DNA from 3 places in the Rhodospirillum sp. A1_3_36 genome. Region 2 is predicted to be linked to each of the others. Evidence: riboswitches for the same ligand, from Rfam matches in the RefSeq annotation. Region 2 holds a riboswitch; each other region holds the start of a gene.

Region 1 (10,319 bases), on a different contig from region 2:
ATCCCCGCCCAGCATGCGAGCCACGGCGACGTCATGGGTGATGGTCAACAGCCCGCCCTTTTCCTCGCGCAGTCGGCCCAGAAGGGCAGCGACATCATCCCGCCGGGCGGCATCCAGCCCCTTGGTGGGTTCGTCGGCGATGACGATGGAGGCGCCCCCCGCCCGGGCGGCGGCGAAGGCGACGCGCTGGGCCATGCCCCCGGACAACTGCCCGGGCAACTTGGCCCCGGCCCCCTCCAATCCCAGTGCCGCAAGCTCCGTTTCGGACCGGTCCCGGGCGTCTCCCCGGGATCGCCCCCCGACCCGCTCATGGACATCGGCGACCTGTTGGATCGACCGCCGAAGCGGGTCGAGGGACAACCAGGGCTCCTGGGGCAACATGCTGATCCCGTCTCCCCATAGGGAGACGCGATGGGCAATGTCATCGGCGGCGCTCAGGCGTCCACCGACGCCGACCTCGCCACTGGCGGAGAGCCCCTCGGGCAGGGTTCCCATGATGGCCTGGGCCAGCAGGGATTTCCCCGACCCCGTCTCCCCCAGAATGGTGAAGGGACGTCCCGCCTCCACCGTCAGGGAAATGCCGTCGACCAAGGGACGGGAGGCATGCACGGACAGGTTTCTTGTTTCGATAACAGGGATCATCGGCGGGCCCCTCCGGTCATCATGTTGAGGCTCAGCACCAGCAGGAAGACCACCAGGATGGGTTGGGCCAGGGCCCAGGGCGCCTCGTCGTAATAGGGAAGCAATTCGGTCATCATCAAACCCAATTCGGCGGTGGGGGGACGCAGACCAATACTCACGAAACCCAGAGCAGCGATGGACAGGATTGCTGTCGCCGCGCCAAAGGCAGCGATGGTCGAAATCTGCGGAGACAGGACCGGCCACAGGTGACGGCGGAACACGTGGAGGGGACCGAACCCCAGCAAGCCCGCAGCCTCGACCTGAGGCGAGGCCACCAGCGTCCGGGTCATGGCCCGGGCGACACGGAAGTATTCCACCCAAAGAACCAAGGCGAACCCCACGTAGATGGACAGGTAACTGTCGGGCAGGATGGCGATCATCAGAACAACCAACAGCAACCCGGGCAGCGCCAGGAAGGTATCGGCGATGAACCCCAGGGCACCATCGAGCCAGCCTCCACGCCAGCCTGCGACCACGCCCAGCAGAACGCCAGGAACCACGGCCGTCGCGACACTGGCCGCTGCCAACCCCACGGACAGGCGAATGGCCGCAGCGAGGCGGGCCATCAGGTCCCGCCCCAGGTGATCCGTGCCCAGGGGATGGTCTCCCCCGGGTGGTGCGAGACTATGGGACAAATCCTGATGCGCGGGGTTGACCTCCGACATCAAGGGAAAGCCGAACCCGAAAGAGAGGAGCGCGATCAACAGCAACAACCCCAGATCCCGGGAGAGGGCCGCTTTGGTCTCCTCGGTCAAACGGAAGGGGGAGTGGGGGACAGTTTCGGTCATGCCTGCCTCCGTCGCGGATCGAGGGTCAGACAGGCAAGGTCGACCGCCATATTGAGAAGAACGAACAACAGACCCAGGCAAAGGGCCGTGCCCTGGATCATGGGAACATCCCGCGCAACAATGGCATGGACCATGGCGTGACCGATCCCCGGCCAGGCGAACAGGGTCTCGGTGATGATCACCCCTTCGATCAGATAGATCATCTGGATACCCAAATGGGTGACCACCGGAACCGCAGCGTTGCGCAATCCATGCAGCCGCCAGACCTCCCGCTCGCTCAGGCCCTTGACGCGCGCGAAGGCGAAAAAGGGGCTGCGCGCAACATCCCGGGCGGCGTTACGCGCGATCCGGCTGGACACCGCCGCCAGCCCCAAGCCCAGGGTCAGGGTTGGCAGAACCCAATGGCCCAGGGTGCCATGGCCAGCCGCCGGAAACAGGCCAAGTTCCACGGAAAGGAGAACGATCAGAACCAAGCCGATGGCGAACTGCGGAAGGGTCCGTAGCACGGTCGCCAACAGCAAACTGATGCGATCAACCCATCCTCCCGGACGCCGTCCTGCCAACAGGCCTAAGGGCGGTCCGATCACCAGGGAGACCAAAACGGCGCCAACGGCGAGGGAGGCCGTATGCCCGGCCTCGTGCAGAACCTCCTTCAGAACCGGAATTCCGGTGACCATAGATTGTCCCAAATCCAGGCGGATCAGATCCCACAGCCAGTCCAGGAAGGCGATGATCAGGGAGCGATCCAGTCCCAGCTCCTGGCGAACGGCCTCCGCCGCGTTGGCATCGACCATGTCATACCCATAGCGCATCGCGGCGATGCGGAACGCCATGTTTCCAGGCAAGGCATGGGTGAGAATGAAGGTCAGGCCTCCGACCACGAGGGCGACAAGGCAGGCCTGAACAACACGACGGAACAGGATCGCCTTCATTCGACCCATTCCACGTCGTCGAGGTGGTAGGACAGCTCGAAAGGATCGAGGACGACACCCTTCAGTCCGCTGTTAACGGCGGCGGTGAGCTGGTACCAGGTGATGGGGATCACCGGCAGGTCGTCCTGCAGGATGGAGGTGATGGTCGCCCGGTCCTTGGCGGGATCGACATCGCCCGTTTCCGTGGCCAGTCGGTCCATCGCCTCGGAGATCGCGGCATTGGACCAGTTCATGGCGCCCCAATCACCGCCACCGGGACCGAAATCCTGGAGCAGGGTCCCCAAGGGGTTGGGAACGAGGGAGAAGTTGCGGGCCATCAGACCCAAATCCAGCGTGCCGTCCTGGTGGCCGGACGGAATCTCGCTGGAGTTCCCGACATTCACCGTCAAGTCGATGCCCACCTCACGGAACTGAGCCTGGATCGCGGTGGCGAAAATGGGCAGTTCGGGCCGATCGGCGAAGGTGCGCAGAGAGATCTCGAAGGGCTGGCCATCGCGAACCAGAATGCCGTCTTCGCCCGGGGTCCAGCCGAGATCCGTCAACAGGGCCTTGGCTCCCTCGGGATCGTAAGCCAGGGGAGGCAAGGCATCCTGATGCCAGATCCCCAATGTCGGCGGCAGCAATTGGCCCGCTGCGGCGCCCGGATCACGCAGGACCGCCGTGGCGATTCCGGGCCGATTGATGGCCATGGACAAAGCTTGGCGAGCGCGTTTGTCGGACAGGAAGGGATGACCTGCGTTCACCTTCAGGGTCACGGTCCGGGGAATCGGAACCGCGCGCACCTCCATCCGGTCGGACCGCTTCAAACGCTCCATGCTCGCCGGATCCAGGACAAAGACCAGTTGGGCGTCTCCGCTTTCGGCCATCAGGGCACGGGTTTCGCCCCGCACCACGGACAGATAAGCGACGGTCTCGATCTTGGCCTTCTCGCCCCAATAGGCGTCATTGCGCGCCGCTTCCATCTTCTGGGGCGGAGCCACATTGGTGACCTTGAACGGGCCGGTGGCGATCACCCGATCCACGGTCCCATCGTCCTGGTAGGAGGCGGGCGCGAGAATGATCGTCGTGTAATTGGCCAGGGCAGCGGGCAGCAGGGAGAACGGTTCAGAGAGCGTGAACACCACGGAATCCCCATCCGCAGCGATGGCAGTGACGGGCGCCTTGCCCAGGATACCCGGCTTGGCCAGAGCCCAATTCAGGGCCGCAGCCACGGTGTCGACGGTCATGGGTGTGCCATCGTGAAAGGTGACCCCCTCGCGGACCTTGAACCGCCAAGTCAGATGGTCTGCGGACTGGCTCCATTCGGTGGCGAGCAGTGGCATGGGCCGCGCCTTCTCGTCCACGGTCAGCAGAGTTTCCGCGACCCCCATGCGCGAGAAAATGTAGCCCTTCTTGGCGGGATCAACACTGATCAGCTCGAAAGGCGCGGCGACGGTCAGGACCCGGTCCTCCGCCTGGGCGGCGCCGTTTGACAGCAAGAGCGCGCCGGTCAAGGCCACCGACGAAACAAGGCGTTTCAGCATGGTAAAGCAACCCTCCATTCCCATGGGGTTTGTTGAGACTCGTTCTTATAAGTGATGTTATAACGTCACACTAGCACTAAGAAGCCGCGTACTCTCCAGAATCCACTTCCGAAGGGAAACGGGTCCAAGACCCTGGCGGTCGAAATCATGGATGGGCACTTTGTCGGCGGTGCTGAGGACGGTCATCGGGTCTCCCCCTCCGGGATCCGGTGGGAGGGGAGACAGTCAGACCATCATGCACGGAGTTCGGGCGCACAATCACCCTACCGGAGCCGACGATCCACCGGAGCACCCCGCCCGAGGATGGTTGCGTGATGTCACGGCAGGTCTCCTGGCTCGCGGGTCGTGGCTTCCGTTCCGTCTTCCCAACGCCGGTTCGGCATCAGTGACATGAATGGGACGGCGGCTCTCCGCTTACAGTCGCGGGGGCGGCGCCGGTGTTTCACCGGCTTCCCTCTTAGCCCCAGATGAAGTGCCACCTGGGGAACCATAACGCCAAATAAGCTGACCGAGGGGAAGAACGCTGTCAAGCCTTCATGAGACCACTTGGGCTCATCTCTCCCCGACCGGTCGGTCGGCCCGGGGCCTCCGTCCCGCTGGTAACGGGACGGAGGCCTTCCAAGATCACGCCAAGATCATGAAACCGCTGTCGCCAGGCGTCGCCGAGACCGGAGGCTGATCAGAAGCTCGATCACCGCGAAGACGGCCATGGAGAGTCCGACGAGTGGAAACAGGATCGCCGAAGCGCAGCAAAGAGCCACGACCACCAAGGGAACCCGAAAGCCGCGCCCATACCGGGGAGCGCCCAAGGCCCCCTTTGGACGCCGCTTCCACCAGGCCATGATCCCGAAGATCGACAGGGCGATCATCGACAGGCAGGCGATGAGAAGAACACCCTGGTTCAGGGGCCCAAAAGCCTGTCCCATGTGAATGCTGATCCCCCATTCGGCGGCCCGCCCGAGTGTCCCCAGATCATTCAAGCCCAGATCGTAGAGAACCTTGCCGGTGTACTGGTCCAGGTGGATCACCCGTTCCTGGGTGATGTCGTCGGGATAAACCGATGCGGTGAAGACCCCCTCCGGCCCCTTGGGCATGGACAGGGAATACCCGGGATGGATACCCCGAGCCTCCACCGTGGCGACCACCTGATCCAGCCCCGCAGGCACGCCCCCACTGGCCCCGGACAGGGGCATGGGCTGTCGCTCCAGGATCCAAGGGGCCCGATCCACCGCATCCGCCATGGGAACCGTCGACTTGGGGTAGTTCGACCAGTACCCATCGGGCATACCGATTCCAATCGCGTAGGACAGGTCGTAAAACCATTTGCCCCAAACACCGGACCAGGGCAGTCCCGTCATGGCCAAAAACAGGATGAACCCTGCGGTGTACAGTCCGGTAACGGCGTGCAAGTCTCGCCAGAAGGGACGGCCAGAGGTCTTTCGGGGAAGCAGAACGCCCCCTTTCCGCCCCCTGGGCCACCACAGATACAATCCCGTGGCCGTCAGCAGGACAGCCCATCCGGCGACCGCCTCAACCAGCCGATTGCCCAACCAGCCCACGTATTCCAGGCTGTGCAGTTTGCGGATGATCCACATCGCTTCGGACCCCGCCGCCCCGCCATCCCAATCACTGCCCAACACCTGACCGCTATAGGGATTGACGAAGACGCTGTCCTTGAGGCCGTCCTTTCCGAGGATCTTAACCTGGGCCGACCGGTCGGGCGCCGCCGGTGGCATGTAAGCCTTGACCTCTCCCGGATGGGCCTCGAGGGCGCGCGCCGCCAGGACCGAGGGCGCCAAGGGGGCGCTTGTCTCCGGCGTGACCAAACGCAGGTCATGGAGGACCAGATCGTTGATCTCGTCCTTGTAAAGATAGAGCGCACCCGTCGCGGCCATCAGAATCATGACGGGCAGCACAATCAGGCCCGCGTAAAAATGCCACCGCCAGATGGCGCGGTACAGCGCCGACGGTGTCCGGGCGTCAGAAGCAATTTCGTTCATTTCATTTTCCAAGCAAGAGCATTGGCACCAACCTCCTCGAGGTCAGTGCACAAAAAAGGGCGGTTTTAGGAAAACCCAGGCCCGAACGGCGGTGCTCTTGCTTGGAAGGATCGAGGAGCGGTCCGCTGACCCTTTGTCTCTCCCCAAGGCCTGGGGAAAGCGGAGTCCCACTCCGTCCACCAGAAAGCCAGGGGAACGCCAGCGGAGACCACGAGACCATGAAAATGGGCGAACCAGGGGCAGGGAGTGCTTTCGGGAGAGCGCTTTTCCCTTGCCCTCTCCGGATCAGCGTTATCCAGGCTGGCCAACGGAACATATAGGATTTCCGTGCCGACACAGATCCCGACATACCCATCCCGTGCCGGAGTCCCCGCCATGGGGCCAACCAGTCTCAAGGCGAGGGAGAGGATCAAGAGGAAGCTAAAAGCCGCCCTCTTTCCACTCACCGAATGGGTGGTCCGAACATCCATGTAATGGAGCTATCACATTCCCTTCAATTCTTTGAGGGGAATCTCTGTAGTGGACAGAGACCACGGACAAATTCGATATTAATTAGATTTTACTAAAGTTGGTACATCCAGGGCCAAGTAAAGCCTTTTCGCGCCTCCTTGCGTCGAGATGGACACGTTGCCCACGAACAAGGCTGGAGACCCACGGTATATCACGACCACCCCCTCCCCTTTCCTCGCTCTCGGCACGTGTTGACGCGCCCAATCGTATGATGTTTATTCTAAAACTTCATACCGACACTACGAGGCACCGGAATCTACACCGACAAGCGAGGGGATATTTATGCGGATGCTCAACGAAAAAGGGCGGGTGATCACAATCCTTTCAGCGCTTGGCCTGACAACCTTGGCCGTATCGGCGCCTCTTTCGTCGGCCTTCACCGCGCCCAAGACGGAATTGATCCTGGCCGTCCATGGCGAGCCGTCGAATGGCTTCGATCCCACCTTGGGGTGGGGTGAATATGGCTATCCCCTGTTTCAATCGACCCTGCTTAAGCGTGATGCCGACTTGCGTATGATTGGCGACCTGGCGACGGATTGGCGTGTCTCCGACGACCGCAAGACCTGGACCGTGACGATCCGCTCCGACGCCAAGTTCTCAGACGGCCAACCACTGACGGCTCAGGACGTCGCCTTCACCTACGAATCCGCTAAGAAGGCCGGATCGGTGCTGGACCTCACCGAACTGGTGGCGGTCAAGGCCGTGGATGACCTGACCGTCACCTTCGAACTGACGTCGCCTCGCATCACCTTCCTGAACACCCTGGCCGTTCTCGGCATCATACCCGCGCATGCCTACGGAGATGACTATGGTCGGGCGCCCATCGGCTCCGGCCCCTTCCGACTGGTCTCCTGGACGGAAGGGGAGCAGGCGATCACCGAACCCAATCCCTACTATTACGGAACGAAACCCGCCTTCGAGAAAGTCACCTTCCTGTTCACCGGCGACGACACCAGCTATGCAGCAGCGCGGACCGGACAGCTCGACGTCGCCGCAGTGTCCAATGCCCTCGCCGGGGGAGAGGTCCCCGAGGGGATGGTCCGCCTGTCAGCGAAAACCGTCGACAACCGTGGTCTCACCTTCCCCATGGTGCCCGATACGGGAAAGACCACGGCCACCGGAGCCAGGATCGGCAACACCGTCACCTCCGACCCGGCGATCCGAAAGGCCATCGACATCGCCATTGACCGCCAAGCCCTGGCGGAGGCGGTTCTGAACGGTTTTGGACGGCCAGCCTACGGCCCGGCCGACGATCTGCCCTGGGACAATCCGGACCACCGCCTGCCCGACGCCAATCCGGAAGAGGCCAAACGGATCCTGAAGGACGGGGGATGGACGCCCGGCACCGATGGCATTCTCGAAAAGAACGGGATCAAGGCCCGGATCGCGATCTATTACTCCGCCTCGGATACGACCCGTCAGGCCCTGGCCCTGGCGAGCGCCGACATGATCCGCCCGCTGGGCATCGCCGTCGATGTTCTCGGCAAGAGCTGGGACGAGATCAAGCCCAAGATGCACTCCAACATCGTCGTCTTTGGCGCGGGCAGTCACGATCCCTTCGAAACCTACAACCTCTACGTCGGCACCGACGCGGAAGGGGGGTGGTGGTTCAACACGGGCCTGTACGACAACCCAACCGTCAAGGCCCATTTCGCCGAAGGTCTCGCCTCCCCCACCCTGGACGATCTCCTCCCCGAATGGAAAAAGGCCGCCTGGGACGGCGAAACGGGGTATGGCATGAAGGGAGACGCCGCCTGGACATGGCTCGTGAATATCGACCACGTCTATTTCGTCTCGAAATGCCTCGACATCGGACCTCGTCAGATCGAACCGCATGGGCACGGCTTTCCCATCACCTACAATCTGGAAGATTGGCGGTGGACCTGCGAGTAGCGTCAACGGAGTTGGATCGCGGCGGAAACGAGACCTGAAATGACGGGATTGAGAGGCTATTGGAGCCGGTTCATCGCCTTGCGGCTCATCCGCCTCACCATCCTTCTGCCCGTGGTGACGGTCGTCGCGTTCACGCTGCTGTCGTTATCCCCCATCGACCCGGTGCGCGCCTATGTTGGCGACCGCATGCACCGGGTTGGACCCGAGCAACAGGCCTTGATCGCGGAGAAATGGGGTCTGGACCAACCGCCAATGGACCGCTTTGGAACATGGGTGGTGAACCTGGCGGAGGGAGATTTCGGCCAGTCGATGATCTTCTCCCGACCCGTGGCGGACGTTCTGGCCGACCGCGTCGCCGCCTCCCTGGCCCTCATGGCCCTGGCCTGGGTGGTGGCAGGCGCGCTCGGATATGGTCTCGGACTGCTGGCCGGCGCATTCGAAGGGTCCGTGCTGGATCGGGTGATCCGCGCCTATGCGTTCATCCTCGTTTCGACACCGATCTTCTGGGCGGCGATCCTGCTTCTCGTGGTGTTTTCGGTGCAACTCGGCTGGGCGCCCTTCTGCTGCGCAGGACCGCCGGGCGTCCCGGAGGCGGCGGTGACCGTCACCGAGCGCCTGCGCCACCTGATCCTCCCCGCGGTAACCCTCTCACTCCTTGGCGTCGGCCAGATCACCCTCCATACCCGTGACAAGGTGCGCGAGGTCATGGCCAGCGACTACGCGACCCTGGCTTTCGCCCAGGGACTCGGGCGGCTGGCGGTGGCGCTCCGTCATGCCTCGCGCAATGCGGCCCTGCCTGCGGTGACCATCCAGTTCGCCCACTTCGGCGAACTGTTTGGCGGCTCGGTCCTCGCCGAGAGCGTTTTCGCTTATCCCGGCCTGGGGCAGGCCACGGTTCTGGCAGGCACGCGGGGTGACGCGCCCCTGCTGCTGGGGGTCGCCCTGTTCGCCGCAGTCTTCGTATTCGTCGGCAATACGATCGCGGACATCCTCTATCGCGTCCTCGATCCCCGCCAGAGGATGTCTTCCGGAGACTTGGCATCATGACGACCTCCTCCAGCGGTGTGACCCTCACCGCCTCCGGCGGCACCCAGGGGCGAACAATGGCGAGCACCGCGATCGCCCTGGCGGTCCTCGCCGGGATCGCCATTGCCGCCGCGACGCTGCCCGACGACGGTCTGCGCAGTCATCTGTCGGAGCGGTCTCTCCCGCCCGATCTGGCGCATCCCTTTGGAACGGATCCCCTTGGCCGCGACATGCTGACACGCACGATCAAGGGGTTGGCCGTCAGCCTCCAGGTCGGTTTGATGTCGGCGGGGCTCGCGACCCTGTTGGCCGCGACACTGGGAATCGCCGCCGCGCTCGACCGGCGGCTGGACGCGGTGATTGGCGGGCTCATCGACATGACCCTCGCCCTGCCCCATCTGGTTCTCCTCGTCCTTGTGTCCTTCGCCATCGGGGGCGGAACCAAGGGCGTGATCATCGCCATCGTCTTTTCCCATTGGCCCGGCCTGGCCCGCCTGGTTCGCGCCGAGGTCCGTGGTGTTCTCGCCGCCGACTACGTGGCCGTCGCCCGGCGACTTGGCCTGTCCCGCCTCTCCGTAGCGGTGCGGCATGTGACCCCGCACATCCTGCCCCAGGCCCTGGTCGGCGGTATTCTTCTGTTTCCCCATGCCATTCTGCATGAAGCGGCGATGACCTTCCTTGGCTTCGGCCTGGAGCCCCATAAGCCCGCGGTCGGCATTTTGCTCGCGGAATCCCTGCGCTATTTGTCGGCGGGACTGTGGTGGCTCGGTGTTCTGCCCGGATTGGCGCTGCTGACGATGGTGCTAACCTTCGAGCGCGTGGCTGCGGGAGTGCGACTGACCCTCGACCCCCGGCGCATGCAGGAGTAACCGCGCGATGCTGAACGTGGAGAACCTGTCCGTTTCTTTTTCACGCTACCAAGGCCTGCTGCGCCGACGGGACCTGACCGTCTTGGATGGTGTCGAC
Region 2 (10,319 bases):
CCGGAGCATAGACTGACCAGTGGGCGCTGTCACGGTTCCACGGAGATACCTGCTGCCACCTTATTATTGGAAAAGTGGGTGATGATAAATGGTTGAAAAAGATTCTGAATCCACCAATTCTTTAAAATGAGCAGAACGAGAAGGGGTATGGGCTATGATTTTCATGGGGCCGACGAGCGCCTTGAGCGCGGCCAATGATAATGTACGGCAGACCGAAGGCTATGCTCGATTGATGCGGTCCCTGGATGGGTTGCTCGAGGCCTTGGACCGCCAATCGGTGGCGGTTGCGGACTTCAAGGGCAATTGCGCCACTCTCGAACTTTCCGTGGATCGGTGTGCCCAAAGGTTTCAACACTATAAGGATAAAATCGACGCGATCGACGTCACCAAGCTCAAGCGGGCCTCTGAAGAGTTGTCACAGACTGCTGGGTTTTGGGCGGATGCCGAAGAGGTCAGCGAATAGGAGACCTGCAGGGTGGAAATCGCTTAGGGGACTGGTGTGGCAGAAACTGTGCCGTCCTTTTCCTTCCGATTGGCTCCCACACCCTCCCTGGGGTCCCGCCCTTTAGTTCGGTCAGGGAGGGTGATCCTCCTCCTATCCCATGATGTGGCAACCAAGGCTCCATAGGTGTCGATGGTTGCCAAAACCGCCTTTAGCCGGACCCATCTATCATTGTGCTCGACCACCTTGTGACCACCGGAGAACGAAATGGTTAACATGGTGCTGTCTGCTGTCATCAGTGGTGCGGCGTATTTCGCCATGAGCAGGAAGGAATGGCAGGAGACCTCCATGGGCCATCACGGGAGAGGATCGTCGGTTCTTTCCCGTCACGGGGCTTTGCCCCCAAATGGGCTTGGGCTATCGCCCAAAAAATACGAGACACTGTCGTGTCCCGTGATGGACCATGCTTTGGTTGTTCGTGATGCCGACGATCACGGCCAATTTGATTTCGAAGGCACTGAAGCCCAGCGCGGGTCGGACGGGGACGGAAATTTCATGTACCCCAGCGGCGTCACAGATACGTGAGGATATGGGTTTCCCCTTTTCTTCACGGGATTGGAAGCCTATCCAAGACGGAAAGTCCTGCAATGGAGGAGACGAGCTCATGCTGTTGTCCATAGGCCGCTTGGCCGTCGTCGCTCTGGTGGTGGGGGTCTTTCTGGGTTGCACGCAGCCGGGCAGGGCGGCGGAGCAATCGGATACCGGGAAATGGGATGGGATTCTCGCTCGAGCACGGGGGCAGACGGTACACTTCAACGCCTGGGGTGGGGATGAGAAGGTCAACGCTTATCTTGATTGGGTGGGAGAGCGGGTAGCCAAGGACTACGATGTGACCTTGCGTCATGTGAAAGTAGGCGATATTGCCGAAGTGGTTTCTCGGATTCTTGCGGAAAAGGCTGCCGGGCGGGACAGCGGCGGTGGGACTGACCTGATGTGGGTCAATGGGGAAAATTTCCTCGCCCTGAAGGAAAACGGTTTGCTGTATGGACCATTCCTTGAGGATCTACCCAACGCGGCCCTGCTGGATCTGAAGGGGATGCCTACACTGACCACGGATTTCACGGTTCCGACGGATGGACTGGAAAGTCCTTGGGGTATGGCCCAATTCGTCTTCATGGTCGATACCGCCAGGGTGACAGGGGAACCGCCCCGGACCATTGCCGCCCTGGGACGTTGGATCAAGGCCCACCCAGGGCGCTTCACCTATCCGGCGCCGCCGGATTTTACGGGGTCCACGTTCTTGAAGCAGGCCCTGCATGATTTGATACCCGATCCTTCGGTTCTCCAATCTCCGGCTACGGATGCAACTTTTGCGAAGGTCACCGCACCCCTTTGGGCTTGGCTTGATGAGGTCTCTCCCTCCCTTTGGCGGGGTGGCAAAGCCTATCCGGTCAGCGCACCGGCCCTGCGTCAAATGCTTGACGATGGGGTCGTGGATTTCGCCATGACCTTCCGGACGGGAGAGGCCTCCTCGGCGATCGCCCAGGGCCTGTTACCCAAAACGGTGCGGACTTTCGTTCTGGAAGGCGGAACGATCGGCAATACCCATTTTGTGGCGATTCCCTTTAATGCTGAGGCTAAAGAGGGTGCCATGGTGGTGGCTAATTTCCTGCTGTCTCCCGAAGCCCAACTGCGCAAGCAGGATCCCACCTATTGGGGCGACGACACCGTGCTGTCCATGGATCGTCTGGACTCTGAGGATCGGTATCGTTTCGATTCGCTCTCATTGGGGGAGGCGACCCTATCCCAAAGCGCCCGTGGCGTGCCCTTGCCTGAGCCCCATCCCAGTTGGATGTCGCGTCTTGAAGCCGAATGGGCGCGGCGTTTCGGGAGTTAGAGGGAAACGGGATCACCCTGACAGCTCAGGTCTGTGACGTCTGCTCAGATCGCGTCAATCGCATAGGTCCGTTGTCTCCACCCTGGAGTCCCCTGTGCGCGGGAATGACGGCAAAAGAGTTTTTCCGCACCCTGTTATACCAAGGTGCGGTGAGTTTGACTCACCACACCTTGGAAGCGGCCAAGTGGCCGCCGCGCCTTATGGCGCGTAAAAGCCTGCGTGGCGTTTGAACGCAAGAAAAGCGGCGTGGGTTTCAACCCGCGCCGCGGAAGCGGCCAAGTGGCCGCCGCGCCTTATGGCGCGTAAAAGCCTGCGTGGCGTTTGAACGCAAGAAAGGCGGCGTGGGTTTCAACCCGCGCCGCTTGGTGTTAGGTTGGAAACCCCAACTTGGCCAGCAGCCTCTCTCGGTGCGTCTTTTGATCCTTCTGATCCAATTTGGCCCGATCCACCACATGCTGCTCATGGGCTAAAATGCGCAGAGCCTCTCTGCTGTCGGGCGGGATGCCAAGCTCCTGGGCCACGTTGTCGATGACCAGGGCTTCGCCTCGGCAGATGGAATTGTCGGCTTCGGCCACCAGATACAGCTCGAAAATCAGCAAATTGCGGATTTGTACCGTGTGGAAGGGGGTCAGGTCGACGTGGCTCCACAGGGATTTCGCATCCACGGTCACCGTTGAACCCAGTTCTTGGGCAATCTCCATCAGCTTGGCCTCCTCGTCCGGAGGGACAAGCCAGTCGGCCAAAATGACCCGGTTCGCCAAGTTGAGGAAGCCGCGCTTTTGGGTTTCTGTCATCCGATCGAGAAACATGGTGCTCCTGAAAGGTGAAGGGATAGAAAGAATAGGGCCTTGGGCGAGGTGATTGAGATTATCATCGGTGTCGCTCTGCTTTTCGTCCAGCCCCTTGTCGCGATCCAGTTATCTGGTTTTTTGAATCCTTCGAATCGGAAGAATGTTTATGCGGTTTGAAGCGAAAGGCTCTGACCGCGAATGTATATAAATTGGATTGCGTCCAAAGGGTCCGGTCGCGGAAAATGGGATAGGGAGGCGAAACGATATGGTTGCATTGCCTGTGAGGGAGCCTATCCTAACCCATCGATCCAAACCAAGGATGAAAGTGGCGTTTGGATCGTTTGCTCATAAATAAAAATTTGGGCCAAGGGGGCGGGGCATCCATTGGATACTTTGAACCGATAGGTTCCAGAAAACAAAAGCGAGCATTGACTGGGGAACAGGCGAACGAAAGCCGGTAGTGATGGATCCGGTCCAAACGTTGCGCTTTGGACAAGGGGATGCAATGGTGAGCGATCGGAAGAAAAGGGGGCTGCAGCGCATTCCCTTGTCGGTGAACCTGTTTACAATTCTTGTTGCGGCCACCACTGTGGTCGCCGTCGCCTTGGCCGTCTACGCCTATCGGGAATCGACGGAGGCTGCGGAAAAAACCGCAAGCCAATTGCTGAGCGAGGTGTCCGACAAGACGGCGGGTCGTGTCGCGGCTGTCTTGTCCCCGGCGGTTCTTGTCGCCGAACTGGGGGTGGCTGTTCCCACGGTTACTCAGCGGCCCCAGGATGTGGGGCTTCTTCCCATCCGCAGGTTTATGATGTCTGCCCTGGAGCGGGCGCCCGAGCTCTATTCCACCTATGTGGGGTTCGCGGATGGTCGGTTCTATCAAGTGATCAATTTGAAAGAACCGACCGGACGGGTTCGCGCTGTCCACGACGCCCCAGCGGAGGCCCGGTTCATTGAGCGCTCCATCACCGGTCTGGGCCGCAACCGCAGACAGAACTGGGCCTTCCTGAATGCTGAGGGGCAACAGATCTCGGTGCGCGTGGACGGGTCCGTGTCCTACGATCCCCGAAAACGTCCCTGGTATGGGGAAGCTCTGCACCGGAAAGGGGTGATCGTCACCGATCTTTATGTCTTTTCCAGTCTGCGGGAGCCGGGGATTACCATGGCCAATGCCTTGGATCCGGGGCCCGATGGTGCCCCAATAGGGGTTTTCGGCGTCGATATCACTCTGGGGGGATTGTCTCGGTTCCTCGGGCGACAGTCCGTCTCTCCGAACGCTCGAATCGCTGTCTTCACGCCCGAGGGGGCCGTGGTTGCGACACCGGATATGGAGCGCCTTCTGGAAGTCAGCCAATCGGGGGATCGGGAGATGGCGCCTCTGCTGGCCGACGAGACAGGGGATCCCGTGACGGGGGAACTGTTCCGGGCGGTGACGACCATGGGGGGAACGGTCTCCCAATTCACGCCACCCGGTGGCACGCTCTATTTGGCCCGGGCGGCGCTGGTCTCGGTGAGTGAAGGGCGAAACCTCTATATCGGCGTCGCTGCACCGATGAGTGATTTTACCGCTCATCTGGATGTCATGCGGCGCAACAGCCTTTTGTTCGCCCTGTTCGTGTTAGCCCTGGGCATCCCCCTGTCTTACATGATCTCCCGTCGGGTTTCCCGGGCATTGTCCCTGTTGGCGGAAGACGCGGACCGCATCCGGGGGCTAGACCTGGATGGAATGCCCGATGTGCGGACATTCGTTCGCGAGGTCCACTCCCTGGCCGAAGCGATGGAGGCCATGAAGGGCTCCCTGCGCACCTTTGGCCTTTATGTGCCCAAGACGCTGGTCCGGCAAATCATCGCCGGACGGGGCGCTTTCACCTTGGGCGGGGAGAGGCGGGAATTGACGGTTCTGTTCTCCGACGTCCAGAACTATACGGCACTCGCTGACACCATGGTGCCGGAGGATCTGATGCGTCTCACCTCGGCCTATTTTGAACAGGTCACGGCTGCGGTGGTGGACCATGGCGGGGTGGTCGACAAGTTCATTGGTGACGGGTCCATGGCCTTTTGGAACGCGCCCCAGGATCAGCCCGATCACCCCCTGTCTGCCTGTCTGGCCGCTTTGGACATGCGGGAGCGGATCGACCGCTTTAATCTGACGCTGGCGGCCAGGGGGGAGAGGACCATGCTGACCCGGATCGGCCTTCACTTGGGCGAAGCCGTGGTCGGCAACCTGGGCAGTTCGGACCGGGTCAATTATTCGGCCGTGGGTGCCACAGTCAATTCCGCGGCCCGCATGGAACGAGTGAACAAGTTTTACGGCACTTTTCTGCTCATCAGTGGCGCTGTAGCGGAGCGGGTTTCGTCCCACCTGGTGGTCCGTCTGGTCGATCGCATCAACCCCCAAGGCCTCTTTACACCGCTGCCCCTGTACACGTTGGAGGGGCGACGTCCCGGTCTTGGCCTTATGGGACGGGTGCTGTCCGAGGCGGATATCGCCTGGGTCGAGCGGTGGAATGCCCTGATTGCGAGCCTGGGAGATGGTCGTCCGGCCCCTGTCGTCCTGGAGGACTTCGTTGCTCTGGAACTGGAGCGGCCAGGAGACCCTCTCTCTGCCTTTTACCGGACCAGATTGGCGGCTTTGGGGGAGGGAGTGGTTCCTTCCCACAAGGCTGTGCCGGATTGGGGTTTGCGGCGGCGAACCGACCTGTCTTGAAAGGCCTTCGAAAGGGCTTGGAAGTCGGATCGGACCCGGGCAAGATGCCTCATCGTCCAGGGGGGGCCTCGGGCGGAGATCTGATTGAGGAAGGAAATGGGCGTGGTCGAAAGAGACGGACCCCTGGTCGGGGTGCTCGCCGTCGTTTGGCGGGATGGAGAAGTCCTTTTAGCCCGCCGTGCGAACCCGCCCCAGGCGGGGACCTGGGGCTTTCCCGGAGGAGGCGTGAAGCGGGGAGAGGGGCTGGCCGAAGCTGCGGAGCGGGAGTTGTTGGAAGAGACCGGTGTTCGTGCCCGGGCCGTCCATCTCCTGCCTCCCCTGGAGCAGCGGTCCGAAGGCGAGAGCGGCACCCCGAGCTCCCATTGGATCCTCATTCCGGTCGCTTGCGCTTACGAGTCCGGCGAGCCCCGGGCTGCGGATGATGCTCTGGAAGCGGGGTGGTTCAACCCGGACGCTTTGCCTGAGCCCACCTGTCTGGGGCTGGATCGGGTGGTGGAGGACACCATCCCCTCCATCGGCGGCTTGGCCTTTTAGGGGCGGCCGTGACTGCACCACGACCTGCTGCCCTGTCTTGACTTCATCGGTGGGACGTGGCTTTCTTGGGGCATCGATGGTTTCCAAGCGCAAAGCGTAGGGAATTAAAAGGGAACACGGTGAGGCGTACCCATCAGGGACCCATTCCGTGGCTGCCCCCGCAACTGTGAGCGGTGAGACCGCGCCAGAATGCCACTGGGATATCCCGGGAAGGCGGCGCGAGGACCATGACCCGTGAGCCAGGAGACCTGCCGTCGATGGAGTTTGAAGGGGATTGCTCCATATGGGGGATCATCCTTTGGGCTTCTTCCGACCGGACGCCGGGGTGAGCGTCTGGCGTCACGGAACCCGGCGGCTTCTATTCGATCCCCCTCCCGTTCCAACACGCCAAATCCCCGTCCGTCCTTTCAACAGGTTCGCCCGAGGCCTTGCCCGGCGATCTCTTTGGGAGAGACGACTTGAAGAAGACTTTTACGCTGGTGGCAGTCCTCGCCGCCGGGCTGCTCGCATCGCGGGCCGACGCCCATTTCCAACTGATCCATACGCCGGAGGTCAATCCGTCCAAACCCGGAGACTTACCCCTGGGACTGATCTTCTGGCATCCCTTCGAAAACGGTCATGCCATGGACATGGGGCCGCTTTTGGACCTGTACGCCGTGCACCGGGGCAAGAAAATCGACTTGAAGGACAGTCTGGAACCCATGACCTTCCAGGGAGCCTCCAACACGGCCCAGGCCTTTCGGGCAAGCCTGCCGGTGCGCCGGGCCGGTGACTATGTGCTGGTCGCGGTGCCGTCTCCCTATCTGGAGCCCAGCGAAGACATCTACATCCAGCAAATCACAAAGGCCTATGTGAACTTGAGTGAACTGCCGACGGATTGGATGGAGACGCAGGGGCTGAAAACCGAAATCCGCCCCTTGAACAAACCCACCAACATCCTGGCCGGATCGACCTTCACGGGCCAGGTGTTGAGCGAGGGCAAGCCCGTACCCGGTGCGGAAATCGAAGTGGAATTCATGGCCGCCGAACCCCAAGCGGGGGAAGACAAGGCGGGCATCCCCGTTGCGGCTCCACCGCCGGGGGGATCGGTGGTGGCCCTGACCGATGACCAGGGGTATTTCACCTTTGGTATCCCTACGGCGGGGTTCTGGGGTTTTGCTGCTCTCGGAACGGGACCGGATAAGGAATACGAGGGCAAGGAGCTGTCCCAGGACGCTGTCCTGTGGATCCGGGCCCATGATATCACCAACACCACAGCGGAATAGGGAGAGAGGTCATGCATATTGTTGATGGGGCCCTGAGCAATCCAGTGGTGATCGGGGGCGCCGTGCTCACTGCCGGGGGAATAATCCGGGGTCTGAAGGACTTGACCATGGAGAAGGTCCCTACCGCTGGTGTGCTGGCCGCGACGTTCTTTGTGGCCTCGCTGGTCAATGTTCCCATTGGACCATCCAGTGTGCACTTAATCATGAATGGCCTCGCTGGTCTGGTCCTGGGGTGGGTGGCCTTTCCCGCCCTGTTCGTTGGCTTGCTGCTCCAGGCCGTATTTTTTGGCTTTGGGGGTCTGATGGTCTTGGGGGTGAACACCCTGAACATTGCGTTGCCTGCGGTGATCGTCGGCCTTCTGTTCCGGCGGTGGGCCCTGTCGCCCAATCCCAAGGTGGCCATGGTGGCGGGGGCGGCAGCCGGGGCCGGGGCGATTCTGCTCACCGCGCTCATGGTCGCCCTGGTCCTTCTGGCTTCGGGGCAGGAGTTCCTGACGGCGGCTCGGTTGGTGGTGCTCGCCCATATTCCGGTGATGATCATCGAAGGTTTGATTTGTGGGGCTGCGGTGCTGCTGATCGGGCGGGTGAAACCAGACCTGTTTCAGACCCTTGTTGGCGGCGTGCCAACCCTGGGAAAGGCCTGAAATCATGCGTCTGTTTAGCGTTTTGGTGGGGATCTGTCTGATGTCCCTCCTCACCGTGGCCCCCGCCCGGGCCCATAAGGTCATCGCGTCGGCCTATGCCTCCGGCCAGAATTTGGAAGGCGAGGTGGGCTTTTCCAACGGCGACATGGCCAAGGATACTCTGGTGGAGGTCTTCGACCCCGCAGGCCGCAAGCTGGGGGAAACCCGGACGGACGGCGATGGCTTCTTCACCTTTACCCCGACGGAGGCAGTTGACCACCACTTCGTCGCCGACCTGGGGGCGGGGCATGTGGCCCGGTTCACCGTCGTGGCTGCCGATCTGCCCAAGGGGCTGACCGGTGGGGGGGGCGGTGCCATGTCCGCACCCGCCACGGCATCCGGCGAACCATCGGACATTCCGGTGGCGTCCGGTGGCGGGGTCGTCCCCGCCGAGATCGCGGCCCTGGTCTCCGAAGCTGTCAAGCAGGAGGTGCGCCCCCTGCGTCGGGAGATCACGGCCTACAAGGAGAAGCATGATATCCAGTCCATCCTGGGAGGGCTGGGCTATATTCTGGGCCTTGTTGGCGTGGTGTTCTACCTGATGGCCCGGCGTCGCTTGTCGACGGCTCCATGAGTGACCTTTTTGGTCAAGGTGGGGGCCGCCAGGGAGGGGGGAGAGGGAGCCTTGGCTCCCTCGATCCCCGCATTCGCGTCCTGGCGGCCCCCGCCTTCGCCTTGGTGATCCTATCGCTTTCCTCCCTGTCCGCCCTGTCAGCGGGGGTGGGGATGGCCCTGCTGCTCCTCTTTCAATCGGGGTTGCCCCCTCTGCGGACCCTCAAGCGCATGGTGATGATGGACAGTTTTATCATCTTCATGCTTGTTCTTCTGCCCTTTACCCTACCCGGGGAGCCGGTGTTTTCGCTCTTCGGTCTATCCGCCTCCCGGGAGGGGTTGATGCGCACCGCAGAGATCGGCTTGAAGGCCAATGCCGTTGTTCTGGCCCTGATGGCCCTGGTGGGGGGGATGGACCCCACCACCCTGGGTCATGCTTTGGCCCGCCTGAAAGTCCCGGCCACCCTGGTCCACCTGTTGCTGTTCACGGTCCGCTACATCGACGTCATTCAGGACGAATATGCCCGCATGCGCGCGGCCATGAAATGCCGGGGGTTTCGGCCGAGCAATTCCCGCCATACCTATCGGACCTTCGGCTATCTGATTGGCATGCTGTTGGTCCGGTCCCTGGAGCGGTCCGAGCGGATCCTGGAGGCCATGAAATGCCGAGGGTTTACGGGGCGCTTCGTCCTGTTGGATCGTTTCGCCTTTCGGCTTCGGGACGCCCTGTTCGCCCTGGGTTTCGGGGTGCTTTTGTTCGTCCTCATTCTTTGGGAGCTGCACCTTGTCCCCCTCTGAGCCCCTGCCCGAGGCCTTGCTTCAAACGGTCGCCCTTCAAGTTGCCTACCCGGGCCGTCCAGCGGTTTTGAGGGGGGTGACCTTCGCCCTCTATCCGGGGGAGCGGTTGGCCCTGGCCGGACCCAACGGCGCAGGCAAGTCCACCCTGATGCGCTGTTTGGTGGGGCTGATCCGTCCCCTGGAGGGGACCATCCGCGCCTTCGGTCAGGACCGGCGGGAGGAGGCCGATTTTCACGAGGTGCGCCGCCGGGCGGGTTATGTCTTCCAGGATCCCGACGACCAACTCTTTTGCCCCACCGTGGCTGAGGACGTGGCCTTCGGTCCCCTGAACCTGGGCAAGTCCCGGGAGGAAGCCCTGGAGGTCGTCGAGCGAACCCTGGCTCTGTTGCGGCTGGAGTCTTTCCGTGACCGGGTCACGCACCACCTGTCGGGGGGGGAGAAGCGGCTGGTGTCCCTGGCAACGGTGTTGGCCATGGAGCCCGACGTCTTGTTGCTCGATGAGCCCACCACGGCACTGGACGAGGCCACCACGGAGCGGTTGCGGGAGATCCTGTTGGAGCTGCCCCAGGCGATGATTCTGGTGTCGCACGACCCTCTGTTTCGCGCGGCCGTCGCTACCCGGACACTCCACCTGCGCGAGGGTCTGCTGGTCG
Region 3 (10,319 bases), on a different contig from region 2:
TTCATCACCTCCCACAGCTTACGGGCCGACACACCAGAGATACCGGTCATGCCAATGTCCACGGTGCCACGCTGGTAGGCCAAATACTGCTCGGACCCGGAAATCAGGGTCGGTGCGCCACCCAAGGCCGCCGTCCAGGTTCCGAGAGCCTTGGAGAAGACCCGGGCCTTCTTGTCCTTCATGTCCTCGGGGCCCTTCAGGGGAGCATCCTTGGTCAGCAGAATATTGCCGCCATAGGCCTGCCACCACAGGACCTTCGACCCGGTTTTGGCAATGGCCGCGTCCAGGGGCGCGCGCACCGGCGAGCCCGGCGCAGTGGCCTTGCGCACCAACTCCTCGGAATTGAACAGGAAGGGCATAAAGAAGACATCCACCGCCGGGATATCGCCCACATAGCGGGTCAGCGAAGCCACGCCCGCTTCAATCTGGCCCTGGCCGACGGCCTGGGGCACTTCGCTGTCCTTGAACAGTTGGGCGGAGTCGTAGATTTGCACCTCCATGGCGCCCTTCGACTTGCTCTCCACCTCTTCCTTGAACATCAGAAGGTTCTGGCCAAGGTGGCTTTTCATGGGCAATTGCAGACTGATGCGAATGGTCGTCTCCGCCGCCTGAGCCGAGAAGCTGGAGGCCACCAGCAGACCGGCGCCAAGCAGGCCGCCAATAAACTTGTTCATGAACGTCTCCCGTAACGGAATGGGCACCCAGAGGGGGCCACCCCTTATCTCTTCCTTGAACGCAAATGCTTTCGGGACAGCCTCCCTTTGCCAGGGCGATCCGTCGCGCTTACCATGTGGTCATCATTCCCCTTTCGTCAACGTCACGATGTCTCAGATCAACATATTGGATCCAGTTCCATGTCCCCTACGCCCAGTCCCGCCGCAACTTTGCGCGCCCTGCTTGCCCAACCCACCTGCCACACCATGCCCTGTTGTTTCGACGGCCTGTCAGCTCGGTTGATCGGGTTGGCCGGGTTCCCTGTGACCTTCATGAGCGGATTCGCCGTCTCTGCCGCCCGCCTGGGCGCGCCGGACACCGGACTGATCAGCTATGGCGAGATGGTTGATCAGGCCCGGGCCATCACCCAGGCCACCCCCATCCCGGTGATCGGCGATGGCGACACGGGATACGGCAATGCCGTGAACGTGAAACGCACCGTACGGGGCTACGCCCAGGCGGGCCTCGCGGCGGTCATGATCGAGGACCAGTTGGCCCCCAAACGCTGTGGCCATACCCAGGGCAAGCTGGTGGTCGACCGGATCCAGGCCCGGGACCGGATCCGCGCCGCCGTGGACGCGCGGGAGGAAGCCCGGGCGGCCGGGGCCGACATCCTGATCCTGGCCCGCACCGACGCCCGCCATATCCATGGTCTTGACGAAGCCCTGGCCCGCGCCCAGGACTTTTCGGAAGCCGGAGCCGATATTCTCTTCGTCGAAGCGCCCACTTCCGTGGAGGACATGCGGACCATCACCCGGGAGGTTCCGGGCATCCACATGGCCAATATGCTGGAAGGTGGCGCCACCCCCGTTCTGCCGCCCGCCGAGCTGGACAAGCTGGGATACCGCCTCGCTGCCTATCCCTTGACCCTGCTGTCTGCGGCGGTGAAGGCCATGCAAGGGGCGCTGGAGGACCTGTCGGCCCAGCGGGATCCGGGGAGCCGCCTTCTCCCCTTCGAAGACTTGCGCGCCGCCGTTGGTTTCCCCGAGTATTATGCCGAGGAAGCCCGCTACGCCGACGCCCGTCCGGCCAATCCGCCCCCGGTGTCGCCCCCGAAAGCCTGACCCCTGGGCGTGAGTCCTGCTCACCCAAAACCGGAGGCCCCTCCTTGGCCCAGTCCCCTTCGCTCACCCGCCTCCTGAAAGTGTTGCGCTACCGATTGGACGTGATCTTCAGCATGGGGTTGCCCGCCCAATTGGCGCTGCTGGCCGTAACGGCGGGATCCGCCGCGACCATCGGCGGGGTGCTGTTCAGCCTGTTTCTGTCCGACCCCGACAACGCCGATGCGGAGGGGCTGCCCCGGGGGTTGGATGGTGGCATCCTGGACGGCCTGTGGTGGGCGGCGCGGCGGGTACTCGACCCCGGCGCAACGGAGAATGACTACGCCGCAGCTTGGCAATTGCTTCTGTTGAGCCTCTGCCTGACCCTGGTGGGTATGGCCCTGTTCGGCACTTTGATTGCCCTGGTCTCCACCCATGTGGGGCAGCATCTGCGGGTGCTGGAGCAAGGCACCGGACCAGTGATGGAGGAGGAGCATGTCCTCGTCCTCGGTCATGGGCGCCGGGCCCGGGCAGTGATCCGCCGGGTGTTGGAGGCCGGTCTGCGCAAGGTGGTGGTCCTGGCTGACGGCGACCCCCAGGACATCCGCACCGCCCTGGCTGAAACCATCCCCAAGAAAGACCTCCGCCGGGTGGTCATTCGCCGGGGTCGCCCCAGCCTGCCCAGCGACCTCGAGCGGGTCAACGTGGCCCACGCCAGCCGGGTGGTGGTCATGGCCGTGGACCGGTCCGAGACCGACCCGGTGGCCAATGACATCGAGGTAATCAAAACCCTCGCGGCCCTGTCGGCGGTGGACTGGCCCGACAACCGCCGCCCGCCCATGGCCGCCGAGGTGGTCGACGTGGACGACCTGGAAGTGGCAAAGGTCGCCGGAAACTATCAGGTGCCCGTGCTGACCACCGGCGATGTGATCAGCAAGTTGATGGTTCAATGCGCCCGTCAACCGGGCCTTTCCCAGGTGTTCTCCAATGTCTTCGGCTCGCGGGAGGTGACCCTGCGGCTGGTTGCCGAACCGACACTCGCCAACCGCCCCATGGCCGAGGCGATGCGGTCCTATGCGGACTCCATCCCGCTTGGCGTCTGCGACGTCCTTGAGTTGGACGACCGGGAGGTCCTGATCCCCGACATCAACCCACCCGATGATCGGCTGATCGAACCCCAGGAGCGGGTCATCCTCCTCGGCCCACCGAAAGCGGCGCCCATCGGCCCCCTGCGTCCCACGCCGACGCTCACCCTGCCCGATGTTCCGGAAGAGGGCCCAAGGACGGCGCGGACGATCGTCATTCTCGGATGGAACAAGAACATCCCGGCCATCCTGTCGAACTTTGACGAGCATATGCAGGATGGGGGCGAAACCGGCGGCTCCGTGACCGTGATCGGCAATCTGCCGCCGGAGAGCATGGCCGAGCTGATCGCAACGGACCTGCCCAAGGCACCGCAGAACCTGGAGCTGACCTTCCTCAACCGGCCCTGGCTGCGGCGGCGCCATTTGGTGGATCTGGTAGCCGACGCCGACACGGTGGTTTTGCTCTCAGACCAAAGCGGGGGAATCGAAGACCCGGACGCCCGGGTGATCATGGGGCTGATCCTGCTCGACAGCCTCGCTGCGGCGGGTCAAACCCATCCGGACCTGCATGTTGTGGCGGAGATGGTTGACGCCTCGAACGCCCGGTTGATGGAACGGCGGGTGGGCGGCACCCTGCGGCCAGAGCTGATTGTCTCGCCGGACGTGGTCAGCCTTCTGCTGATCCGCATCGCCGAAAACAATATTCTGCGCGTCATCGTCACCGAATTCCTCTCGGCCAAGGGCCAGGAAATCTACCTGAAGCCAGCCAAGGCCTATGTCCATCCGGGCGAGACGGTGGATTTCTCCGACCTGATGGACCGCGCCCGAGCCCGATCAGAAATCGCCCTCGGCCTGGCCCTGTATCGGGAGAACGCCCCCCCGGAGATCCTTATCAACCCGCCGCGAGAGGGGCTCTACACCCTGACCGAAACGGACCGGGTGATCGTCGTCGCGCTCGATATCAAATGGCGGTCAGGTTAGGGGACTCAACACAGGGCTTTGCCCCGTCCCCCCCCTCTTTGGCGAGTCTGGGGCCGAAAGGCCCCAGACCCCGAGCTAAAGAAAATGGGGGTTTGGGGGCATTAGCCCCCAAATGGGCTTGGGCAATCGCCCAAAAAATCGCGTTCTTAAGAACAAAGCCGGTGCCCAAGTCATCACGCCCATCTAAAGCGGGATGGCCCGCTTTAGATGGGCGTCGAAGGCAGCCCAGACACCATCAGCGCCTTCCCAGGATCCTTGGGTGGCACCCTTGGAATACTCTGTCGCCCGCTGCTCGAAGAAATTGGCATGTTCGACACCGTTGAGGATTTCCACCAGCCAGGGCAGCGGATGGGGCTTGATCTGCTCGTACCCCCCTTCCGTCTGGCGGAAGTGGCCGTAGAGCACCGGCAAACGCAATTGGGTCAGCCGCCAATCGCAGATGTAGTGCACATAGGAGCGAATATCCTCTGCCGTCATCCCCTCCACGGCGCCCAGTTCAAAGGCCAGATCGACGAAGCGCTCCTCTAAACCGACCATGGTTTTCGCCACGTCCAGGATATCGTCCTTGACGGCCTTGGTCAGGGCACCGGTTTCCTGGTTCCAGGCGTGAAACAGGCGGATGATTCCCTCGCAATGGAGGCTTTCGTCGCGCACCGACCAGGTGACGATCTGGCCCATGCCCTTCATCTTGTTGTGGCGGGGAAAATTCAGCAGCATGGCGAAGCTGGCGAACAGGGCCATGCCCTCGGTGAAAGCCCCGAACATGGCCAAGGTGCGCGAGACGTCGGCCACCGTCTCCACCCCGAAGCTATGCATGTAATCCGCCTTGTCGCGCATGGCCGCATAATCGTGGAAAGCCTCAAACTCCGTTTGCGGCATGCCCAGGGTCTTGAGCAACAGGGCATAGGCGTCGATGTGGATGGTTTCGATATTGGTGAAGGCCGCCATCATCATCTGGATTTCCAGGGGTTGGAAAATCGGCATATAGCGCTTCAGGTAATTGTCGCTGACCTCCACATCCGACTGGGTGAAGAAGCGGAAAATCTGGGTCAGAAGGTTCCGTTCCTGGTCACTGACCCGGGCCGAAGCCCAGTCCTTCAGGTCCTCCCCCAGCGGGATTTCCTCGCCCATCCAATGGACCTGCTGTTGCTTCTTCCAATATTCGTAGGCCCAGGGATAGCGGTCGACGTTATAGGCCCCGGAGCCATCCAGCAGCCCCACCTTGCCGGTGTTGATCAGATCCAGGGGGTTCATGGTCGCATAAGGCATTTCTTCCGCTTCCTTCACTGACAGGCCAGGCATTCGTCGTAATCGGTCCGCTCACTGGGCGCATGGATAGCCATCTCGCCCTCTCCCGATCCAGCGAAAGCAGCCCGGCGCACCGACTTGGAGCGGCAGTAATAGAGGCTCTTCAATCCCTTCTCCCAGGCGCTCCAATGGAGCATATGCAGGTCCCATTTGTGGATATCGCCGGGCAGGTAGAGGTTGATGGATTGGCTCTGGCAGATCAGGGGTGCCCGGTCGGCGGCCAGTTCGATAATCCAGCGCTGGTCAACCTCGAAGGCCGTGCGGTAGACGGCCTTCTCGTCGTCGCTCAACACCTCCAAATGCTGGACAGAGCCTTCGTGTTCCAGGATCGAGGTCCAGACCTCCGGGGTATCGGCCCCCTTCTCCTCCAGCAGGGCCTGAAGATGGGGATTGCGTACCGTAAACGAGCCAGAGAGCGTCTTGTGGGTGTAGATATTGGCTGGGATGGGCTCGATACAGGCGCTGGTCCCACCGCAAATGATGGAAATGCTCGCCGTCGGGGCGATGGCCAGCTTGTGGGAGAAGCGGGCACGGATGCCCCGTTCCGCCGCATCGGGACAGGATCCGCGCTCGTCGGCCAACAGAACGGAAGCGGCATCGGCCGCCCGGCGAATCTGGGTGAAGATCCGCTTGTTCCAGACCTTGGCCATCGCCCCCTCGAAGGGAATGCCCCGGGCCTGGAGGAAGGAATGGAAGCCCATCACCCCCAAACCGACGGAGCGTTCGCGCAAAGCCGCATAGGCCGCCTTGTCCATGGAATCGGGCGCCGTCTCGATGAACTCGGACAGCACATTGTCGAGGAAGCGCAGCACATCCTCGATCACCTGATCATTCCCGGACCACTCGTCCCAGGTCTCGATATTCAAGGAGGACAGACAGCAAACCGCCGTGCGCTCCTTGCCCAGGTGGTCGCGCCCGGTCGGCAGGGTGATTTCCGCGCAAAGATTGGAGGAATGGACCCGCAACCCCAAATCCCTTTGGTGCTTGGGCAAGGCGTTGTTGACCCTGTCGGTGAACAACAAATAGGGCTCGCCGGTCTGCAATCGCACATCCAGGATCCTCTGCCAGAGCTGGCGGGCACTCACCTCGCGCAGGACCGCGCCGGTCTTAGGACTGCGCAGACCAAAGGGTTTGTCCTCCCGGACGGCCTCCATGAAGGCGTCGGTGATGGCAATGGCGTGGTGGAGGTTCAGGCTTTTGCGATTGAAGTCCCCCGACGGTTTGCGGATCTCCAGAAACTCCTCGATTTCCGGATGGTGCACATCCAGATAGACCGCAGCCGACCCCCGGCGGAGTGACCCCTGGGAGATGGCAAGCGTCAGGCTGTCCATGACCCGAACGAAAGGAATGATGCCCGAAGTGGCGCCATTGCCCTTCACCGTTTCGCCAATAGAGCGCACCTCCCCCCAATAGGTGCCGATTCCCCCCCCATTCGACGCCAGGGCCACGTTCTCGTTCCAGGTGGACATGATGCCTTCCAGGCTGTCGGGCACGGCATTGAGGAAGCAGGAGATGGGCAGGCCCCGGGTGGTGCCGCCATTGCTCAGGATGGGGGTGGAGGGCATGAACCACAGATTGGACATGGCGTCATAGAGGCGCTGGGCATGGGCCAGGTCGTCGGCGAAGGCACAGGCGACCCGGGCGAACATGTCCTGGACCCCCTCCCCCGCCAACAGATAGCGGTCAGCGAGCGTGGCCTTGCCGAAGGGGGTCAGCTTGTCATCCCGCGAGCGGTCCAGGCACAACTCGGCGGGACTCGGGCGTCGCCGAAAGGATAGGGACGTCGAATCCCGGTCCCGGGTCGTGATCGGAACCAGATTCCCCTGTCCGTCAAAATCGTGGATGGGTGCCGGGGTCATGGTGGTGGCAGTCATCGGGTCTTCCCCTCCGGAAGCGGCAGGGGAATGGGATAGACCATCACGCGCAGGTTTCAGGCCGAACACAGCCTGACCGGAGCCGACGATCCACCGGAGCACCCCGCCCGAGGATAGTTGAATGGCGTCACGGCAGGTCTCCTGGCTTGCGGGTCATCGCTTCCATCCCGTCTTCCCAGCACCCCGATGGGTGCCAGTGACATGAAGGGGACGGCGGCTCTCCGCTTACAGTCGCGGGGGCGGCGCCGGTGTTCCACCGGCTTCCCTCTTAGCCCCAGATCCTGTGTTCTCTGGGGAACCATAACACCAGATAAGCTGATCGAAGGACCCGACTCTGTCAAGGCCGAAGAGCACCTACCTCCCCGCGTGCCCAGATGGAGCCTGCGCGGGGAGGGGTATTTGGTCGAAAAACGCCCCTTTGACAAGGAGATTATTTGTCTGCCCCAGCGTCATCGCGCCGCCCCCTTCCCCCAACACCGATTTCCTTGGCCATATCCCCGCCGGACGGATCCCCCCCACCATTATCGTGTCAGGACGGAGTCCCCCGTTGTACGCTCAGACCGGGCTGCCCCATCGCGCCCCGAACCGGTCGTAGGCGCTCGGTCGCTATCATCAAAGAGAGAGAGGTTATGGGCAAAAGATTGGCCTTCCTGCACACAGGATCCTTCCTGGTGGATATGTTCAAGGGCCTGTTGGCCACCCGTTACCCAGGGCTTTCAGCCTTCTACATCGTAGACGAGAGCCTGATCCAGGACCTGCTGACAAAAGGGGAATCGCCGGACATCGTTCGGCGCGTCTGCACCCATGTCACCCAAGCGGAGAGTACCGGAGCGGACCTGATCGTCTTCACCTGCTCCTCCACCTCTCCAGCGGTGAACGTGGCGCGCCAGATGGTGTCCATTCCCATCATCAAGATTGATGACGCCATGGCCGAACAGGCTGTGGGATTGGGCAAACGAATCGGCGTGGTCTGCACGGCCTCAAGCACCGTTGGCCCAAGCACCACCCTGTTGCGCGACCATGCCCGGGCCCAGGGTCGCGAAATAGAGATCGAACATTGCCTGAAGGGTGACGCCTTCCAGGCCATTCTCAGCGGCGACCGGGCCACCCATGACGCCATCGTCACCGATGCCGCCCTGACGTTGGCCACCACCTGCGACCTGGTCATTCTCGCCCAGGCCTCCATGATGCACCTACGCCCCATCCTGGCGGAACAGACAGCCGTGCCCGTGATGACCAGCCCGGAACCCTGCGTGGACAGCCTGTCACTATACCTATCGCCGCCCGAATAGCACCGGATGCCCCCCGCGCCGCTTGCATGATTTGCATGTCCACGGTACATGACCGTGTCTGGTCTTTTTTGGGCGATTGCCCAAACCCATTTGGGGGCAAATGCCCCCAAACCCCCATTTTTCTTTTACAAATTAAGAGCCCGAGGTCTGGGGCCTTTCGGCCCCAGTGGGGGACTGATTGCCCTCCATTCTTGGCCAATTCGGCCATGACCGCCTTGTGCAGCCAGATATTCATTTCCGCGCAGCCACCCAAGGCACCGGTATAGCCCAGTTCCTTGGCTAATTCCTCGGCGACAGTGGACAACAAAGCGGTGGCTTGGGCGGTCTGGTCGGTGAGCTGTTCGGCGGCGGAAGTTCATCCGGAGGCGGAAGCCTGTTGGGCAGTCTCGGTGACATGCTGGACATGAACAACGATGGCAATCCGCTCGACGATCGGCATGGCCAATGCCATCGGGCGCGGGCTGGGAAAGTAGCGTCCTACGGATTGGAGGGTCTGGGAGGCCGCCGCCTCCCAGCGGGGATAAGGGGGCAGCGCCCCCATATCTCCTTTAAAACAACCCCTGTGACCGAAACGACAGATGCCCGCCCTTGGACACGATCACATGGTCGTGCAGCCCCACGCCAACGGCCCGCAAGGCATCGCGCACGCTCAGCGTCATATCCTGGTCCGCCGCCGAAGGCGTCGGGTCGCCAGAGGGGTGGTTATGCACCATGATCACCGCACAGGCATGCAACTCCAAAGCCCGACGCGCCACCTCCCGAGGGTACACTGGCGTGTGGTTCACCGTGCCCTTCTGCTGCAACTCGTCGGCAATCAGGCGGTTGCGGTTGTCCAGGAACAGCAGGCGGAATTGCTCCGTTGGCCGGTGATCCATGGCGGCGTGGCAATAGTCCAGCAGCCGCTCCCAAGACCCGAGGATCGGCTGGTTCATCACTTTGCTTTTGAGAAGGCGGGTGGCTGAGACCTCCGCCGTTTTCAGGGCGGCCACGGCGGCCTCCCCCACGCCTTCTACCCGGGTCAACGCCTCTGGCGTCGCCGTGATCACCCCGGCGTAGGTTTTGAACTCGGCCAACAGGGCCTTGGCCAGGGGTTTCACATCGCCCCGGGGATGGGCCTGGAACAGCAGGAGTTCCAGCAATTCATAGTCGGGAAGAGCGTCGGGATTGGCCAGAAAACGTTCCCGTAACCGCGCCCGATGACCGGAATAGTGGGCCTTGGCACCCGCCCCGTCTTTTTTCCGGGGCTCGGGTTTCTGGGAATCCAGCTTCTGGGATTCGGGCGCCTTTTCGTCGTCCATGGGTCTTTAGCCGGTCACACACCCTCGTAGGGAGGACAATGCCACCCCCTGGGCGACAAGGTGAAGATCTCGCAGCCATCCTTGGTCACACCAATGGTATGCTCGAACTGGGCGGACAGAGACTTGTCCTTGGTCACAGCCGTCCAGTTGTCCGCCAAAATCTTGGTGTCATGCCGTCCAGCATTGATCATCGGTTCGATGGTGAAGATCATCCCTTCCCGCAGGGGCAATCCCTGGCCCGGACGACCATAATGCATGACATTGGGCGGTGTGTGAAACACTGTGCCGATGCCATGGCCACAAAAGTCTCTCACCACAGAATATTTCAACCCTTCCGCGTAGGTCTGAATGACATGGCCAATGTCGCCAAGGGTGGCGCCGGGGCGCACGACCTTGATGCCGCGCATCAAACATTCATAGGTCGCTTCCACCAGACGGCGGGCCTTCACCTTGGGCTCGCCCGCGTAATACATGCGGCTGCTGTCCCCATGCCAACCATCCAGGATCGGCGTCACATCGATATTCACGATATCACCATCCCGCAAAATCTTGTCCGGGCTGGGAATGCCATGGCAGACCACATGGTTGACCGAAGTGCAGATGGACTTCGGGAAGCCCCGGTAATTCAAGGGCGCCGAAACAGCCCCATGGTCGGCAACGAATTCGGCACAAAGCCGATCCAGTTCATCCGTGGTCACCCCCGGAAGCACATGGGGTGCGATCATAT

Evidence for each region. Region 2 has a riboswitch for cobalamin ahead of ACLIRY_RS14015 (DUF4198 domain-containing protein). Riboswitches for the same ligand answer to the same signal wherever they lie in the genome.
Region 1: linked by a shared signal. The riboswitch ahead of ACLIRY_RS25395 (ABC transporter substrate-binding protein) and the one ahead of ACLIRY_RS14015 (DUF4198 domain-containing protein) in region 2 are both predicted to bind cobalamin.
Region 3: linked by a shared signal. The riboswitch ahead of ACLIRY_RS09130 (ribonucleoside-diphosphate reductase subunit alpha) and the one ahead of ACLIRY_RS14015 (DUF4198 domain-containing protein) in region 2 are both predicted to bind cobalamin.

The regions. Positions count from the first base shown of each region.
Region 1 is NZ_JBLAVB010000035.1:621-10,939, forward strand. Features, by position in the region: partial or broken gene ACLIRY_RS25380 (ABC transporter ATP-binding protein) at 1-642, opposite strand, end outside; gene ACLIRY_RS25385 (ABC transporter permease) at 639-1,469, opposite strand; gene ACLIRY_RS25390 (ABC transporter permease) at 1,466-2,401, opposite strand; gene ACLIRY_RS25395 (ABC transporter substrate-binding protein) at 2,398-3,924, opposite strand; cobalamin riboswitch at 4,228-4,431, opposite strand; gene ACLIRY_RS25400 (PepSY-associated TM helix domain-containing protein) at 4,560-5,924, opposite strand; gene ACLIRY_RS25405 (ABC transporter substrate-binding protein) at 6,723-8,327, shown strand; gene ACLIRY_RS25410 (ABC transporter permease) at 8,367-9,374, shown strand; gene ACLIRY_RS25415 (ABC transporter permease) at 9,371-10,222, shown strand; gene ACLIRY_RS25420 (ATP-binding cassette domain-containing protein) at 10,230-10,319, shown strand, end outside.
Region 2 is NZ_JBLAVB010000005.1:297,935-308,253, reverse strand. Features, by position in the region: gene ACLIRY_RS14045 (hypothetical protein) at 155-463, shown strand; gene ACLIRY_RS14040 (SDR family oxidoreductase) at 487-792, opposite strand; gene ACLIRY_RS14035 (ABC transporter substrate-binding protein) at 1,107-2,339, shown strand; gene ACLIRY_RS14030 (hypothetical protein) at 2,708-3,133, opposite strand; gene ACLIRY_RS14025 (adenylate/guanylate cyclase domain-containing protein) at 3,636-5,834, shown strand; gene ACLIRY_RS14020 (NUDIX hydrolase) at 5,937-6,368, shown strand; cobalamin riboswitch at 6,429-6,639, shown strand; gene ACLIRY_RS14015 (DUF4198 domain-containing protein) at 6,827-7,633, shown strand; gene cbiM (cobalt transporter CbiM) at 7,645-8,277, shown strand; gene ACLIRY_RS14005 (cobalt ABC transporter permease) at 8,318-8,890, shown strand; gene cbiQ (cobalt ECF transporter T component CbiQ) at 8,887-9,666, shown strand; gene ACLIRY_RS13995 (energy-coupling factor ABC transporter ATP-binding protein) at 9,653-10,319, shown strand, end outside.
Region 3 is NZ_JBLAVB010000003.1:331,735-342,053, reverse strand. Features, by position in the region: gene dctP (TRAP transporter substrate-binding protein DctP) at 1-674, opposite strand, end outside; gene ACLIRY_RS09145 (isocitrate lyase/PEP mutase family protein) at 855-1,778, shown strand; gene ACLIRY_RS09140 (CASTOR/POLLUX-related putative ion channel) at 1,823-3,820, shown strand; gene ACLIRY_RS09135 (ribonucleotide-diphosphate reductase subunit beta) at 4,004-5,089, opposite strand; gene ACLIRY_RS09130 (ribonucleoside-diphosphate reductase subunit alpha) at 5,104-6,987, opposite strand; cobalamin riboswitch at 7,116-7,320, opposite strand; gene ACLIRY_RS09125 (aspartate/glutamate racemase family protein) at 7,632-8,294, shown strand; partial or broken gene ACLIRY_RS09120 (DUF3597 family protein) at 8,485-8,598, opposite strand; gene ACLIRY_RS09115 (hypothetical protein) at 8,650-8,835, opposite strand; gene radC (RadC family protein) at 8,843-9,592, opposite strand; gene map (type I methionyl aminopeptidase) at 9,607-10,319, opposite strand, start outside.